2 linked regions of the Azospirillum brasilense genome follow. The protein of the gene in region 2 interacts with the protein of the main gene of each other region in a pairwise test. Links are inferred from orthologs where the notes say so. Each region holds a gene or a part of one and is shown on either strand. Other genes may lie near its edges. The genes, in order: AMK58_RS06070 and rlmB.

The links.
Region 1: the proteins of rlmB (region 2) and AMK58_RS06070 interact in binary tests that used the Escherichia coli proteins (3 or more experiments, as listed by UniProt). The link is inferred for Azospirillum brasilense from one-to-one orthologs.

The regions. Positions count from the first base shown.
Region 1 is NZ_CP012914.1:1,326,119-1,331,057, reverse strand. Bases 2,103-4,928 are described here. They hold AMK58_RS06070 (bifunctional ADP-dependent NAD(P)H-hydrate dehydratase/NAD(P)H-hydrate epimerase), read right to left. Parts: upstream 4,336-4,928; coding sequence 2,869-4,335; downstream 2,103-2,868. Other genes in these bases: AMK58_RS06075 (malonyl-CoA decarboxylase), read right to left, coding at 2,103-2,762. Outside these bases: tig (trigger factor), read right to left, coding at 1-862; more of AMK58_RS06075, read right to left, coding at 1,212-2,102. UniProt on the Escherichia coli protein: Bifunctional enzyme that catalyzes the epimerization of the S- and R-forms of NAD(P)HX and the dehydration of the S-form of NAD(P)HX at the expense of ADP, which is converted to AMP.
Region 2 is NZ_CP012914.1:2,250,389-2,261,348, forward strand. The notes cover bases 2,307-5,174. They hold rlmB (23S rRNA (guanosine(2251)-2'-O)-methyltransferase RlmB), read left to right. Parts: upstream 2,307-3,247; coding sequence 3,248-4,102; downstream 4,103-5,174. Other genes in these bases: tuf (elongation factor Tu), read right to left, coding at 2,307-2,798; AMK58_RS10510 (hemerythrin domain-containing protein), read left to right, coding at 4,303-4,761; AMK58_RS10515 (hypothetical protein), read left to right, coding at 4,853-5,125. Also shown: rplA (50S ribosomal protein L1), read right to left, coding at 1-2; rplK (50S ribosomal protein L11), read right to left, coding at 7-441; transcription termination/antitermination protein NusG, read right to left, coding at 576-1,106; preprotein translocase subunit SecE, read right to left, coding at 1,112-1,309; more of tuf, read right to left, coding at 1,608-2,306; AMK58_RS10520 (polysaccharide biosynthesis/export family protein), read right to left, coding at 5,278-5,850; AMK58_RS10525 (outer membrane beta-barrel protein), read right to left, coding at 6,085-7,389; AMK58_RS10530 (MarR family winged helix-turn-helix transcriptional regulator), read left to right, coding at 8,253-8,693; AMK58_RS10535 (ABC transporter substrate-binding protein), read left to right, coding at 8,873-10,102; AMK58_RS10540 (ABC transporter permease), read left to right, coding at 10,241-10,960. UniProt on the Escherichia coli protein: Specifically methylates the ribose of guanosine 2251 in 23S rRNA.

The sequences.
Region 1 (4,939 bases), 930 kb from region 2 along the record:
GCTTGACGCGCAGGCGCGACACGTTGGCGTATTCGCCCTTGATGCGGTCGCCGACGGCCTCGCGCAGCTTCTCCAGGCTCTCCATGCCGAACTCCTTGGCAAGGTCGTCGTTGACCTCAGCCGGGACGTTCTTGCGGAGTTCCTTGACGTCCACCTCGAACACGGTGTCCGCGCCCTTCAGGCGGTCGTGCGGGTAGTCGGCCGGGAAGGTGACCTTCACCGTGCGGTGCTCGCCGGCCTTGGCGCCGACCAGCTGGTCCTCGAAGCCCGGAACGAACTGGTTGGCGCCCAGCTCCAGCGGGTAGTCCTTGCCGTCCATGCCCGGCAGGGCCTCGCCATCGACCGAACCGGCGAAGTCGATCACGGCGATGTCGCCCTTCTCGGCCGCGCGGTCCTCGGTGACCGGGGCCTGCACCGAATGGGCGGAGGCCAGACGGGTCAGCGCCTCGTCGACGGCCGAGTCCTCGACCGTGGCGACCGGCTTCTCAAGCTCCAGGCCGCTGAGATCGCCCGGCTCGATGTCCGGCAGAAGCTCGACGCCCATGGTGTAGGACAGGTCGCCGCCGTCCTCGTACTTCTCGACGTTGATCTTCGGCTGCATGGCGATGCGCAGGCCGCGCTCGTTCAGCGCCTGGCGCGAGCTGTCGGCGATCGCATCCTCCAGAGCCTCGGCCAGCACGCTGCCGCCGTAGCGCTGCTTGATCACGGCAACCGGCACCTTGCCCGGACGGAAGCCGGGGAGCTGCACCGTCCGGCGCAGCTCTTCGAGCCGGCCCTGCACCTTCTGTTCGATATCCTGGGCGGAAATGACGACCTTGTACTCGCGCTTCAGGCCGTCGGCGCTGGTCTCGGTGATGTTCATCGGAACGAAAGCCTATCTCGTTGTCCGGCCCGGCGGCGCCCGTCCGGGCGGCCCGAAACCGTGTGTTCCCATGCGGTCCAAGCTGTTGCCATGGTGCGGGCGAAGGGACTCGAACCCCCACGACCGAAGTCACCGGAACCTAAATCCGGCGCGTCTACCAGTTCCGCCACGCCCGCAATGGCATAGACAGCCCGCGACGGGTGCGGAACACCCGACGGACTGCCGGCGAAGTCCGCTCTATAGCACAGGGTTCGCGCCGCAAACAGGCAAAATGGGCGCCGCTCCGCACGCCATTGGTGGGGGGCGCCGGACGCGACGACGACGACGCCCCGGCGGGCGGCAAACCGGCTCATCCGCCCCCCTTCCCCAGCGACCGGATGGAGGAGGAGGCGTTGACCTTGCCCTCCCCCCGGTACGCTTCGTGGTTGGCGTCGATTTCCCCCGGCTTGTAGCGGTAGTTGATCATCATCCCGCAGGATTGGCGCACGCCCTTGGCCGAACGGTCACCCAGCCAGTTCAGCCGCTCCATGCGGGCGCCGTTGCTGAGATGGAAGTGCGCGACCGGGTCGAGCGCTCGCGCCGGCGCCGCGCCCGGCCGTTCGCTGCGGCGGTCCGACGCGCGCGCGGTCGTCAAGTAATGCGCGCACAGCCTCATCAACGGGCCGCGAAGCTGCTTCTGAAGCTCCTCATCGGTGTGCCAGTCGGGCAGAGCCAAGGCGCCGGCCAGCACCGGACGTTCCTCCGCGTCGCCTTCCGTCTCCGATTCGCCACCATCGTGCCGGGCGGTCATGGCCTCGGCGATGCGCTCCGCCTCGGGCGGGCTGAGCAGCGAATCGCCGCGGTCCGCCAGCTCCCGGTCCAGCCAGCGGCGGAAGCCGGGAATCGGCGACAGGGTGGCGAAGCATTTGATGTTGGGGAATTCGCCGGTCAGCCCGTCCACCACCCGCTTGATGAGGAAGTTGCCGAAGCTGATTCCCGCCAGCCCGACCTGGGCGTTGGAGATGGAATAGAAGATGGCGCTGTCGGCGCTCTTCGGGTCGCAGACCGGGGCGGAGGGGTCGAGCAGCGCCTGGACGTTGTCCGACATGCCCTGGACCAGAGCGACCTCGACGAAGATGAGCGGCTCGTTCGGCATGCGCGGGTGGAAGAAGGCGAAGCAGCGGCGGTCGGAGTCGAGGCGGTCCTTCAGGTCCCGCCAACCGCTGATCTCGTGCACCGCCTCGTATTTGATGAGCTTTTCCAGGAGCGAGGCCGGGCTGTCCCAGGTGATCCGGCGCATCTCCAGGAAGCCGACGTCGAACCAGTTGCGCAGCAGGCTCTTGAGATCGTCCTCCAGCGCCTGGAGCAGCGGTTCGCCGCGTGCCATCTCCATCAGCTCGGCGCGCAGGTCCACCAGGAATTTCACCCCTTCCGGCAGGCCGTTGAACTGAGTGAGCAGCCGCAGCCGCGGCGGTTCCAAGGCGCGGCGCAGGGCGCGCTCGGCGTGGCCGCGCGACACCGGATCGCCCGCCGTCTGGAAGGTCGCCATCGCCTGGTCGACGGCGGCGCGGTCCACGTCGAAGTCGCGCGCCAGCATCATCAGGAAATTGCGCCGCCCCTGCCCGTCCAGCGCCAGATAGGTGCGGCCGAGCTGCGCTGCCCGTGCCCGCGCCGACACCTCGCCGCCGCGGCCCTCCAGACAGGCTTCGATCTGCTCCTTCAGCCGCTCCGCGTCCTCCTTGGGCAGATTGGCGCGCGGCGCGGCGCCGACCACCCCGCGGGCGGAAGCGGCGATCTCGCGCCAGCCCGCGCGCAGCGTGTCCAGGGTGCGGTCGAGCAGGCCCGGCGGCGCTCCCATCCCCGAGGTTGGGGCCTGGGACGGAACGGGCTCGGCGGATTTGATTTCTGGCGTCTCGCTCATACCCAGAGTCTGGCGTGCGGGGGCGCTCTCGGCAAGCCATAGCTTGAGCCCGGCCTTAAGAGTAAGCCTCCCTGTCCAGGCGTATGTATGCCTTGGGCGAACAGGGTCAGCGCGCCCCCGCCTTGAGCCGCTTCAGCACCCCCGGCAGCGCATCCGGCAAATCCTCGGCGATCAGACCCGGCCCGAACGCGGTTGCCGCCGCGCCATGCAGCCAGACCGCGGCGCAGGCGGCGTCGAACGTGTTCATTCCTTGAGCGATCAGCCCGAGCGCCATGCCCGCCAGCACGTCTCCCGACCCGGCGGTCGCCAGATCCGCCGGAGCGTTGGCGTTGACGACGGCCCGTCCGTCCGGCGCCGCGACCACCGTGTCGGCGCCCTTCAGAAGGACGACCGCGCCGCAGCGCGCCGCCGCGGCGCGGGCGCGCGCCAGTTTGCCAACGTCCTGGACCGCGATGTCCGGGAAGATCCGCGCGAACTCGCCCTCGTGCGGGGTCAGCAGGCAGCGCCCGTTCAGCCGGTCGAGCAGAGCGGATGGCGATTCGGCGAAGCTGGTCAGCGCATCGGCGTCGAGCACGCACGCCTTTCCGGCGCCAAGAGCCGCGACCACATGGCTCCGCGTGTCCGCACCGACGCCGGCGCCCGGCCCCAGCAGCGCCGCGTTCTTGCGTGGGTCCGCCAGCAGCGCCTCGAAGGCGGCGCCGTCCGCCACGTCAGCCACGATCAGGCTGGGCGAGCCGGCGGCGTAGATCGGCACCGAGTCGGGCGGACAGGCCACCGTGACCAGCCCCGCCCCCGCGCGCAGGGCACCGCGCGCCGACAAGCGCGCCGCACCGGTCATCCGCGCCCCGCCGAGCACCACCGCATGCCCCCGCGCGTATTTGTGAGCGTCGAGCCGTGGCCAGGGAAAGCACTGCCGCCACAACTCCGGGCCGTTCACCAGGGTTTGCGGCGCGATGGCGTCCAGCACGGTGTCGGGAATGCCGATGTCGGCGACCACAACCTCGCCGCACAGGGCGCGGCCCGGCAGCAGCAGATGGCCGGGCTTGCGGCGGAAGAAGGTGACGGTCAGCGCCGCCTGCGGGGCCACCCCCATCACTTGACCGCTGTCGCCGTGCAGACCACTGGGCACGTCCACGGCGACGACGGTGCGCCCCGCCATCGCCTCGACGACCTCCTTGGCCATGCCGTCGAGCGGACGGGCCAGCCCGGCCCCGAACAGCGCGTCGATGACCAGGGGGTTGCCCTCCAGCAGCCAGGGGTCGGCGGCCTCCACCGGCCCGGTCCAGTGACCGGCCGCCACCGCCGCGTCGCCGCGCAGGGCGGAGCGGGACCCCAGCAGGGCCAGCCGCACCGGCCAGCCCGCTTCGAGAAGAAGGCGCGCGATGACGAAGCCATCTCCGCCATTGTTGCCCGGACCGCACAGGACGACGGTCGGGTGCGGCGCCCAGCGCTCGCAGACCGCGCGCACCACCGCGGCCCCCGCCGCTTCCATCAGCACAGGCCCCGGCACGCCGCCCGCCATGGTCAGCGCGTCGGCACGGTACATCTCCGCCACGGAAAGCAGTTCGTCCATCGCCTCCACCCGCCGCAATCCCGCATCACCGTCACCCGGCACAATAAGCACCGCGACGGCCGCAGCATAGCCGGGCACAGGGGGAATGAAAGGACTGGCCTGATTGGCACAGGAATTGGAAGAAAGGACTGGGGCGATGGATGGGACTCGAACCCACGACCGCTCGGACCACAACCGAGAGCTCTACCAACTGAGCTACCACCGCCACCGGGGACGAAAAGATTCGTCCGCAAACACCCGACCCGTCGCCCCGACCGATGCAACGCCGGCGTGAACTGCTCACGAAACCGACACATCCGCCGTCAAGGAGGACTGGGGCGATGGATGGGACTCGAACCCACGACCGCTCGGACCACAACCGAGAGCTCTACCAACTGAGCTACCACCGCCACCGGGGTCGCCTATTTGCCCCAAGGGACGGGGCGGGTCAAGCTCTATTTTCCACCTTGTCCATCAATGTGAAAAGCCGGGTGGAAAGCCGGCGCTACCCCATCCGAACGGACAAGGCTGCGCGGATTGCTTGCAGCATGTGCACAAATATTGTTCACTTCGCCCTATCCGTTGGCAGTCGCGTGCCGCCCACGGTGGCATCGGCCCGCTGCGG
Region 2 (10,960 bases):
ATGGGATCAGCCCTCCACCACTTCGAGGCCCATCGAGCGGGCGGAACCAGCGATCATGCTCGCGGCCGCCTCGACGTCGTGGGCGTTCAGGTCCTTCATCTTCTTTTCGGCGATGTCACGAATCTGGGTCTTCGTGATCTTGCCGGCGAAAGCGCCCTTGCCGGTGGTCTGCGAACCCTTGTCGATGCCAGCGGCCTTCTTCAGGAAGTAGCTGACCGGCGGGGTCTTCGTGACGAAGGTGAAGGTACGGTCGCCGTAGGCGGTGATGACCACCGGGATCGGCATGCCGACTTCCAGGTCCTGCGTCTTGGCGTTGAACGCCTTGCAGAACTCCATGATGTTCAGGCCGCGCTGACCGAGCGCCGGGCCGATGGGCGGCGACGGATTCGCCTTGCCGGCCGGAACCTGCAGCTTGATGAAGCCAACGATTTTCTTTGCCATGTCACAACCTCCAGATACGACGCCTCGATACGCTGTCCGGCGTCGCGGGGCTTTGCGGTGCGGCTATGGCGGGCCTTCCGCAGCAGAAAGGAGCACGTGACTGTTCATCACGTGCCCCGGGAAAACGGTTGGTCTCAGACCTTTTCGACCTGGGTGTATTCCAGCTCGACCGGCGTGGAGCGGCCGAAGATCGACACCGCCACCTTGAGGCGGGCCTTCTCCTCGTCGACTTCCTCGACGGTGCCGTTGAAAGAGGTGAAGGGGCCGTCGCTCACACGAACCTGCTCGCCCACCTCGAAGGTGATCGAGGGCTTGGGGCGCTCAAAGCCTTCCTGCACCTGATGGATGATCCGCTCGGCTTCGCGCTGGCTGATCGGCTGCGGCTTGCCGCCACCACCCAGGAACCCGGTGACCTTCGGCGTGTTCTTCACGAGATGCCAGGACTCGTCCGTCAAATCCATCTTGATGAGGACGTAGCCGGGGAAGAACTTCCGCTCGGTGTTGATCTTGGAACCCCGGCGCACCTCGACCACTTCCTCGGTCGGCACCAGGATCTCTTCGAATTTGTCTTCCAGACCCTTCTGAGCCGCCTTCTCGCGGATGGCCTGGGAAACCTTCTTCTCGAAGCCCGAATAGACGTGAACGACGTACCAGCGCGCGGCCATGGCGATCAGGCTCCCAGCCCAAGGATCATACGGACGGCGAAGGCCAGCACCTGATCCACGACGAGGAAGAACAGCGAAGCCAGCACCACCATGACGAACACCATGGCGGTCGTCACGCCGGTTTCCTTGCGGGTCGGCCAGGTGACCTTGGCCACCTCGCGGCGGACGTCGCGCGCGAATTCTGCGGGGTTCACTTTAGCCATCGTAGACCGTGCGGGCTCCGGTGCGACGTGTAGGGCGCGGTCAGCGACCCGTTCTTGTTCGGTACGGCGTGGCAGGAGTGGAGGGGCTCGAACCCCCAGCCCCCGGTTTTGGAGACCGGTGCTCTACCAATTGAGCTACACTCCTATCGCCGCAGGCTCTACCCCCGGCGGGGAGCGGAGCTTATAGCGCATAGCCGCGTGGCTTGCTAGCCTTTTTATCGGCCGGCATGCCGAAAACGACAGGGATCAATCCCGCCGCCGAACCATGGGGAACGACGGCGGGATCGACACCTTTAACTTACTTGATGATCGAGGCGACGACGCCGGCGCCGACCGTACGACCACCCTCGCGGATGGCGAAGCGCAGGCCCTCGTCCATGGCGATCGGAGCGATCAGCTCGACTTCCATGGAGATGTTGTCGCCCGGCATCACCATCTCGGTGCCTTCCGGCAGCTTCACCATGCCCGTCACGTCGGTCGTGCGGAAGTAGAACTGCGGACGGTAGTTGGTGAAGAACGGCGTGTGACGGCCACCCTCTTCCTTCGTCAGGATGTAGGCCTCGGCCTTGAAGGTGGTGTGCGGCGTGATGCTGCCCGGCTTGGCCAGAACCTGGCCGCGCTCGACGTCCTCACGCTTCGTGCCGCGCAGCAGCGCGCCGATGTTGTCGCCAGCCTCACCCGAGTCGAGCAGCTTGCGGAACATCTCCACACCGGTCACGGTGGTCTTGACCGTGGCCTTCAGACCGACGATCTCGACTTCCTCGCCAACCTTGACGATGCCGCGCTCGACGCGGCCGGTCACCACGGTGCCGCGGCCCGAGATCGAGAACACGTCCTCGATCGGCATCAGGAACGGACGGTCCTTCGGACGCTCCGGCTGCGGGATGTACTGGTCGACCTCGGCCATCAGCTTGAGGATCGCGTCACGGCCGATCTCCGGCGAACGGTCCTCCAGCGCGCACAGCGCCGAGCCCTTGACGATCGGAATGTCGTCGCCCGGGAACTGGTAGGAGGACAGCAGCTCGCGCACCTCCATCTCGACCAGCTCGAGCAGCTCCGGATCGTCGACCATGTCGACCTTGTTCATGAACACCACCAGCGCCGGCACGCCGACCTGGCGGGCCAGCAGGATGTGCTCGCGGGTCTGCGGCATCGGGCCGTCGGCGGCCGACACGACCAGGATCGCGCCGTCCATCTGCGCGGCGCCCGTGATCATGTTCTTCACGTAGTCGGCGTGGCCCGGGCAATCGACGTGGGCGTAGTGGCGGTTGGTCGTCTCGTACTCGACGTGGGCGGTCGAGATCGTGATGCCACGCGCCTTCTCTTCCGGCGCCTTGTCGATCTGGTCGTAGGCGGTGAAGGTCGCGCCGCCGCTCTCGGCCAGCACCTTCGTGATCGCCGCGGTCAGCGACGTCTTGCCGTGGTCGACGTGGCCGATCGTGCCAATGTTGCAGTGCGGCTTGTTCCGCTCAAACTTTGCCTTCGCCATCGCTTTGGTCTTTCGTTCCCGACGTTCCGGACGCACACAATGGCCCGGCCGAGACCGACATTTCCCTTAGCGCGGGGGGATTGGAGCGGGTGAGGGGAATCGAACCCCCGTCGTAAGCTTGGAAGGCTTCTGCTCTACCATTGAGCTACACCCGCCTGCCATGCCCCGCCCGGCGCTATCGACCGGGAAACGCGATCACGGACAAGCCGTGGAATGTAGTGGTGGAAGGGGCTGGATTTGAACCAGCGTACGCTTACGCGGGCAGATTTACAGTCTGCTGCCTTTAACCACTCGGCCACCCTTCCTCAGGCCCGCTGCGGGACATGCCCGCCGCGGAGTTCGGCACTATGAGAATTTTTCAGGCCTTGTCAACACGTCTGAAGCAGTCCAAACCAGAAAACTGTGAATAACCGCGGCGGGCTTAGCCCCGCCCCCTCCAGTCGGACACCATGACCCGTTCGAAGAAGCCATCCGCGCCCCACGGCCAGCCCCCTGCCCCGGCCAAGAACCACTCCCCATCCCACCGCGAGTCGCGCGGCGACCGCACCTCCCCAGGGCGCGGCGCGCAGGGCGTCCTGCTCTACGGCCTGCACCCGGTGTCTGCGGCCTGGCTGAACCCGGAGCGGCGCATCCACCGTCTGATCGCGACGGAAGCGGGCCGCGCCGCGTTGGAGCCGGTGCTGGCCCAGGCCAAGGCGCGCGGGCTGCAACGGCCCGGCCTTATGCCGGCCGACCGCAACGACCTGGACCGCATGTTGCCGCCGGGCGCCGTACACCAGGGCGTGGCAGCAGACGTCGCCCCCTTGGACGAGATCGGGATCGAGGACCTCTGCGTGGAGGCCGATTCGGATCCGTCGGCGCTCGTCGTCGTCCTCGATCAGGTGACCGACCCGCACAACGTCGGCGCGATCCTGCGCTCTGCTTCGGCCTTCGGGGCCAAGGCGGTGGTGGTGACGGAGCGCAACGCGCCGGAGACCACCGGCGTCCTCGCCAAGAGCGCCTCGGGAGCACTGGAGTCGGTTCCGCTGGTGCGAGTCACCAACCTCGCCCGGGCGCTCGCCGATCTTCAGCAGGCCGGCTTCTGGACGGTCGGTCTCGCCGAGTCGGGGACGAGCACGCTGGCCCAGTGCAACCTGACGGGCCGCACCGCGCTGGTGCTGGGGGCGGAGGGGGCCGGGCTGCGCCGCCTGACCATGGAGCGTTGCGACATCGTCGCGCGCCTGCCGACCCAGGGACCGGTGGGCAGCCTGAACGTGTCCAATGCCGCCGCGGTCGCCCTCTACGAGGTCGCCCGGCTGCGCTGACGCGTCGCCAAACGCGCCGCACAGGTGAGGCTTGCTGCGGACCGCGGGGGACGCTAGTGTAAGCGCCCGCCGCCGTCTGGCCGGGCGGCATGCCGGTTTAGCTCAGTTGGTAGAGCAGCGGTTTTGTAAACCGAAGGTCGCGGGTTCGAGCCCTGCAACCGGCACCACCTTTTTTTGACCGCCAGACCGACGTCCTGCCCATGACGCACGCCACCGAAGGCGGCTCCCTGATCCCGACCGGCTCCGGCGTCATCGACGCGGAGCACAGTTCCATTCTCGACCTCCTGTCGGCGATGACCGCGGGCGGTCCGGTCGGGCTGGCGGAGCTGACCGCGCTTTCGCACGAGGTGGCGGAGCATTTCGCCACGGAAACGGTGGAGATGGCCGTTCTGGCCACGGACCGGCGGGAGCGGCACGAGCAGGCCCATCGTAGCTACTTGGCCAGCATCGACGCTCTGGTGGGTACCGCTGAGCGCGGCGCCCCGGTGACCAGCGACGACGCGAACCGGCTGATGCTATGGTTCATCGTCCACTCCAACACCGCCGACACCGAACTGGTGGAGGCCGCCCGGCGCGCCGGCGACGAGCCGCCCATGATCTCCATGGACGAATGGCTCGACGGCCTGGACGAGGCTGATCGGGACGCCTTGCGCTCCTGAGACGGCCATGACGCCCCAACCGGGGAACCGGGCCTCCAGGCAGCGGTTGGAGAGGGGACGATCCCTTCCAGCAACCGACCCAGGCTCCTTCATGGAAAAATCCGACACTCCCAACGCCGGGGCGCAGCGCCTGCGCGACGCCATCGACAAGGGCCTGACCGGCGACAAGATCCCCGCGTCTGACCCTGCTGCGGCCCCGCTGGGCACCGACGACGAGGCCGCGGGCGTCCGACCGCCTCCGGCCGCCAGCACTCACGATCCTGCCCCTTCCGACGCCCGCGCGCCCTCGGGCCACTCCAAGGGCGCCGACGCCTTCCGCAAAGGCGACCTTCCCTACGGCGAGGGCACCCGCGACGATGGATGACCGCCGCCACGAGGCGGACTGTTGCGCAAAAAAATGTCCCTCTTCCGAATGGGAAGAGGGACATTGTCATGGCGTCGAATGGTGGCGGGGCGCCTGCCCCAGTTTTCCGAAACAAATGGGCCGTCTGGCGAGTTTCCGGAACCGGTTGCCGATCAGAAATAGCGCTCCGGCACGCGCAGCACGTCGTCGGGCATCACCGGCGTGGTGATCGGGGCGCGGCGCAACTCCTTCTTGGGGTCGGCCCCGCGTGTGATCAGCACGTAGTCCTCCTTGGCGCGGTAGGTGTAGCCGCCAGCCATCGCCACCGCCGACAGGGCGGTCATGCCGTTGACATACTGGTACTGGCCGGGGTTACGGACCTCGCCCAGGATGAAGAAGGGCCGGTGGTTCAGCACCTCGACGCTGACCTTGGCATCGCGGACGTAGCCCTGCGACAGGCGCTTGGCGATGTCGGTCTCCAACTCGCGCGGGGTGTGGCCGCGGGCCGACACCTCGCCGATCAGCGGCATGGCGACCTTGCCCGACCCGTCGACGCGGAACTCGCCGGAGAGCTGCTCCTCGCCGAAGACGATGACGCGCAGCGCGTCGCCGGCCCCCAGGCGGTAGTCCGTCATCTGGGCGACGCCGGGCGGTTCGAGAGGGGCATCCTGGCCACCGGCGCAGCCGACCATCGCGGCGGCGACCACGGTCATTCCGAGCGCGCGGAACACGTTACGTCGATTCATCCCTAACCCTTCTCCATAGCTCGTGAGGACATCGGGTCCAGGCGCCCGCGGACGGAGCGGCCGAACCCTGAGCGGTCACGGAGGGAGACTAGCAACTCGCACGCGCTTGGGAAAAAGTGGAGAGGAAGTAACGCCAACGGAGGAAAAGGATTCGCATCACCGTATAGGCGGAAATGCAAAAGGGGCGCCCATCGGCAGATGAGCGCCCCTCTGTGCATGGACTAGACGAACTGATTACATCTGAGCGCCGACGCGCAGATAGACCAGATTGTCGGAGTAATCGAAACCACTGAGGTTCGAGTTACGCTTTTCGTAAGTATAGCCGCCATTCACGAAGACGTAGCGGCTGAGCTGGTAGCTGGCACCGGCCCCCAGTGTGTAGACGTCGTCGGTGCGGTCCACGCCGTTGAAGTCGTCCTGGCGCCACTGGACGCGGGCGTTCAGCAGCAGGGTGCGCAGAAGCTCGTGATCCACGCCGACCGCGGCGACGGTGCGGTTGTAGCTCGACGCGATCTGGCTGCCGCGGGCGTAGGTCGATTCGCGAACCTGACGGCTGAGCGAGCCGGTGACCGAGGTGAGCTGGGTCACCGACCAGTTCAGGCGGCCGCCCAAGGCCAGACCACCGAAATCCTTCAGCGTCGGATCATCGTAGGTCCGGCTCAGATAACCGGCATAGATCTCGCCGTTGATGAGGCCGGTCAGGTCGGTGGACAGGCCGCCGACGACCTCATAGCCGTCCGAGTCGCGGTTGACGCCGCCGAAATCCGGGGTCAGCCGGTACCGGGTCCAGTTGTAGGAGCCCTGGATGAAGGCTTCGTAGCCCTGGATGAACTCGTAGCCGGCACGGGCGGTGCCCGTGTAGCTCCAGCGGTCGCGGTCCTCCTGCGACTCCGTCCGCCCGTTGGTCAACTCGGCGTCCTGATAGGAGGTGTACTGGGCCCCACCGGTCAGGCGGACGCGCAGGCGGTTGAAGCGCTGGTTGAACGATGCCTCGCCGCCATGGGTGAAGTAGTTCACCGGCTCCGCGAAGCGCGGCACCACGGTGCCGGTGGCCAGCGACACGTCGAAGTTCGGGTCGGACCGCCCCTCATGGTCGCGGCGGCTGAACAGCAGGCCGCTGACCGAGCTGTCGCGGGTGATGTCGTAGCGGCCGTCCACCTGCGCCCGGTAATCGGCGTAGTTCTCCGACGAGTAGTCGAAGAAGCGCCCGATGTTGCCGGAGGCCGAGAAGTTCAGGGCGTGGTTGTTGAAATCCGAACGCACATCGACGCGCGGCTGGGTGACCCAGATGAAGTCGTCGCGGGTGTCGTTCTCGGTCGCGAAGACGTTGCTTTCATAGGTCAGGCCGGTTTCGATGCGCGGCAGGATACGGAACGATCCGGCGCGGATGCCGAGCTGTTCGACCTCCGGACGGCGGCGCTCCAGCACGGTTTCACCGGGCTGCAGTTCCTGGGCGCTCACCGGCGTGGCCGCGGGCAGCGCCGTCAGCACGGTGGACGCGAGCGCGAGGGCGAGAAGGGACAGGGAGCTGGGCTTCATGGGTCACCGCGCAAGGCTGAAATCAGTGGCTCGTATCGGGCGGCCGAATGGCCTTGGAATGTGCAATCGCCGCTCCGGCAGAAGCGGACAGTCGCTGCAAAGACAACTCATGGCGTGATGTCCGTGCAACAGTGAAGCCGTTCAGCCGTGGTTTTTGCCCGCGCCTGTGTTGTTGGCGCAACAAGACTTGCGTCAGACGCGCGCTCTATTGCCATACGCCCGCACCATTAGAGCTAAGGTCATACGACCACGAAACCACACGTCCGCCTCCTCGGGAACCACCCTTCGGCAACACCCGTTCACGCAAATGCGGTCTAGAGCCGCGCCTTGAAGCGATGAGGAAGCGCCGAGCATGACCAGACCCCTGACCACTCCCCCGCCGCCCAAATCACCCCGCCATCCTGGTGACGATGTTGTGATGCCCCCCTACACACCGGGGAGTGTCCCACCGCCGGACGGCGACCTTCCAAAGTCCGACCGCGAAAGGACTCCGCCGCCGAACACTTATCCACCGAAACAAAATCCATAATTGAAATACGGACAACCGTTTGGCATGACCAAAACACACCCGCATATGCAGATTGCCCGCCAGTCCATCGGAAAGATTATTGAAACGCACGACTCATCTTCGTTCGCGAGTGCTTTACACTTTAAATAGTCAAAGGGCCTAGACTGTGGCTCTATGCCGCAGCGACGAGCGTTGCCTATTGCGACTTCCACCCCTAGGCTTCAAGGCGAAGCCTGCTGCATTTGGCGCAAGCCTGGGAACATTCCCAGGATCGGCGCCGAACCTGTCGCACGGTGTTCCGCCGACACCCGCCGCAACCGGAAACGGTCCGGCTCCGCAACGCTCGTGTGCGCCCATGGATCAGATTGCCCATCCTCCGACCGACGATTACCTGCTGACCGGGCAGGTGCACTATCGCCTCCGCCGGGCCCACCAGCGCGCGTCCTCCATCTTCATGGACATGATCGGCGACTCCCAGCTCACCCCAACCCAGTGGGGTGCCCTGGTCACGCTGCGGACCGAAAGGTCGCTGTCGCAGAACCAGCTCGGACGGCTGACCTTCATGGACCCGGCGACCACCCAGGGGGTGATCCTGCGCCTTGTCGAGCGCAACCTGGTGGAGCGCCAGCCGGACCCGCAGGACCGGCGTCGCACCAGCGTCAGCCTGACCCGCGCCGGCCAGTCGCTGGTCAGCACCCTGCTGGAGAATGCCACGAGGGCGCATCACCGCACGCTTGACCCGCTGACCCCGGAGGAGCAGGCGACCTTCCTCCTGCTTCTCTCGCGCCTGATGTGAGGCTGGTGTCACCCGCACCGGCACCGGCACGGGGAAAACCGGCTTGGTGAAAACCGGCATGATGCGGCGCAACGGAACGGTGACTTTTGCGGTGGGTTTGCTATGAACGCAGACATTGCGTTCACGCTGCCGTTCCATGCGTTCACGCAGCCGCCAACCGCGCCGGGATACCGCTGACCATGAACCGCCGCCATCTCCTGCTTGCGCCGGGTGCTGCCGCCCTCGCCACCGCCCTTTGCTTCGCCGCGCCGATGCCTGCCGCCCAGGCCCAATCGGGCGGCCAGCCGATTCGCGTCGGCGAGATCAACAGCTACACCGGCCTGCCGGCCTTCACGATCCCCTACCGCCAGGGCTGGCAGCTCGCGGTAGAGGAGGTGAACGCGGCGGGTGGCCTGCTCGGCGGTCGCAAGCTGGAGGTCATCTCCCGCGACGACGCCGGCAAGCCGGACGACGCCGTGCGCGTCGCGCAGGAGTTGCTGTCGAACGAGAAGGTCGAGTTGCTGGCCGGCACCTACTTCTCCCACGTCGGGCTGGCCGTGGCGGACTTCGCCGCGCGCAACAAGCTTCCCTTCGTGGCGGCGGAGCCGCTGACCGACGCCATCACCTGGACCAAGGGCAACCGCTACACCTTCCGCCTGCGCCCCAGCACCTACATGCAGGCGGCCATGCTGGTTGAGGAGGCGGCGAAGCTGCCAGCCAAGCGCTGGGCCACCGTCGCCCCCAACTACGAATACGGCCAGTCGGCGGTGCAGTGGTTCCGCCAACTCCTGTCGGAGAAGCGGCCGGACGTCGAGTTCGTCGCCGAGCAGTGGCCGGCCCAGGGCAAGCTGGAGGCGGGGCCGACCGTGCAGGCGCTGGCCGCGGCCAAGCCCGACGCCATCTTCAACGTCACCTTCGGCGCCGACCTCGCCAAGTTCGTGCGCGAGGGCGAGGGGCGCGGCCTGTTCCGCAACCGCACCGTCGTCAGCCTGCTGACCGGCGAGCCGGAGTATCTCGACCCGATGAAGGACGAGGCGCCGGAAGGCTGGATCGTCACCGGCTACCCGCAGGAGCAGATCGACACGCCGGAGCACAAGGCCTTCCGCGAGGCCTATGCGAAGCGCTTCAACGAGCCGCCGCGCCAGGGCTCGGTCGTCGGCTACGCCACCTTCAAGGCCATCGCCGCCGCGGTGGAGAAAGCCGGCTCCACCGATGCGGAGAAGGTCGTCGACGCACTGTCCGGCCTGGAGCTGTCCAGCCCCTTCGGCCCGATCACCTTCCGCGCGCTCGACCATCAGGCGACGATGGGCGCCTATGTCGGCAAGACCACGGTGAAGGACGGCCAGGGCGTGATGACCGGCTGGCGCTACGCCGACGGGGCGGACTATCTGCCGTCCGACGAGGCCGTCCGCAAGATGCGCCCGGAGTAAGGGGGCGGCGTTCTTGCCCCCACCCTTCCCTCCCCCGCTCCGCAGGAGAGGGAGATTGATCCCCTCCACCGCGCAGCGGGGGAGGGTTAGGGAGGGGGCAAAAAGGCCACTCTCCCGCCGACCCTGCCGAAAGAGCCGATGTCCTTCTACCTCGTGCAATTCCTCAGCGGCCTCGCCACGGCGGCGACGCTGTTCCTGGTGTCGTCCGGGCTGACCATCGTGTTCGGCGTGACGCGGATCGTGAATTTCGCGCACGGCTCCTTCTACATGCTGGGCGCCTATCTCGGCTGGACGCTGGTGGAGCGCTTAGGGAGCACGCCGCTGGGCTTCTGGGGCGCGGTGGCCGCGGCCTCGCTGGCGGTCGGCCTGCTCGGCGCGCTGATGGAGGTCGGGCTGCTGCGCCGCCTTTACCGCTCGCCTGAGCTGTTCCAGCTTCTCGCCACCTTCGGCGTGGTGCTGGTCGTGCAGGACGCCGCCTCGTGGATCTGGGGGTCGGAGGATCTGCTCGGCCGGCGGGCGCCGGGGCTGCGCGGCTCCGTGGACATCCTCGACCAGCCCTTCCCCCTCTACGACCTCGTGCTGATCGGGCTGGGGCCGCTGGTGCTGGGCCTGCTCTGGCTGCTCTTCAACCGCACGCGCTGGGGCACGCTGGTCCGCGCGGCGACTCAGGACCGCGACATGGCCTCGGCGCTCGGCGTCGATCCGGCGCGGCTGTTCACCGGGGTGCTGTTCCTGGGGTCGGCGCTCGCCGGGCTGGGCGGCGCGCTCCAGGTCCCGCGCGAGGCGGTGAACCTGCACATGGACATGGCCATCGTGGTCGAGGCCTTCGTCGTCGTCGTGGTCGGCGGCATGGGCAGC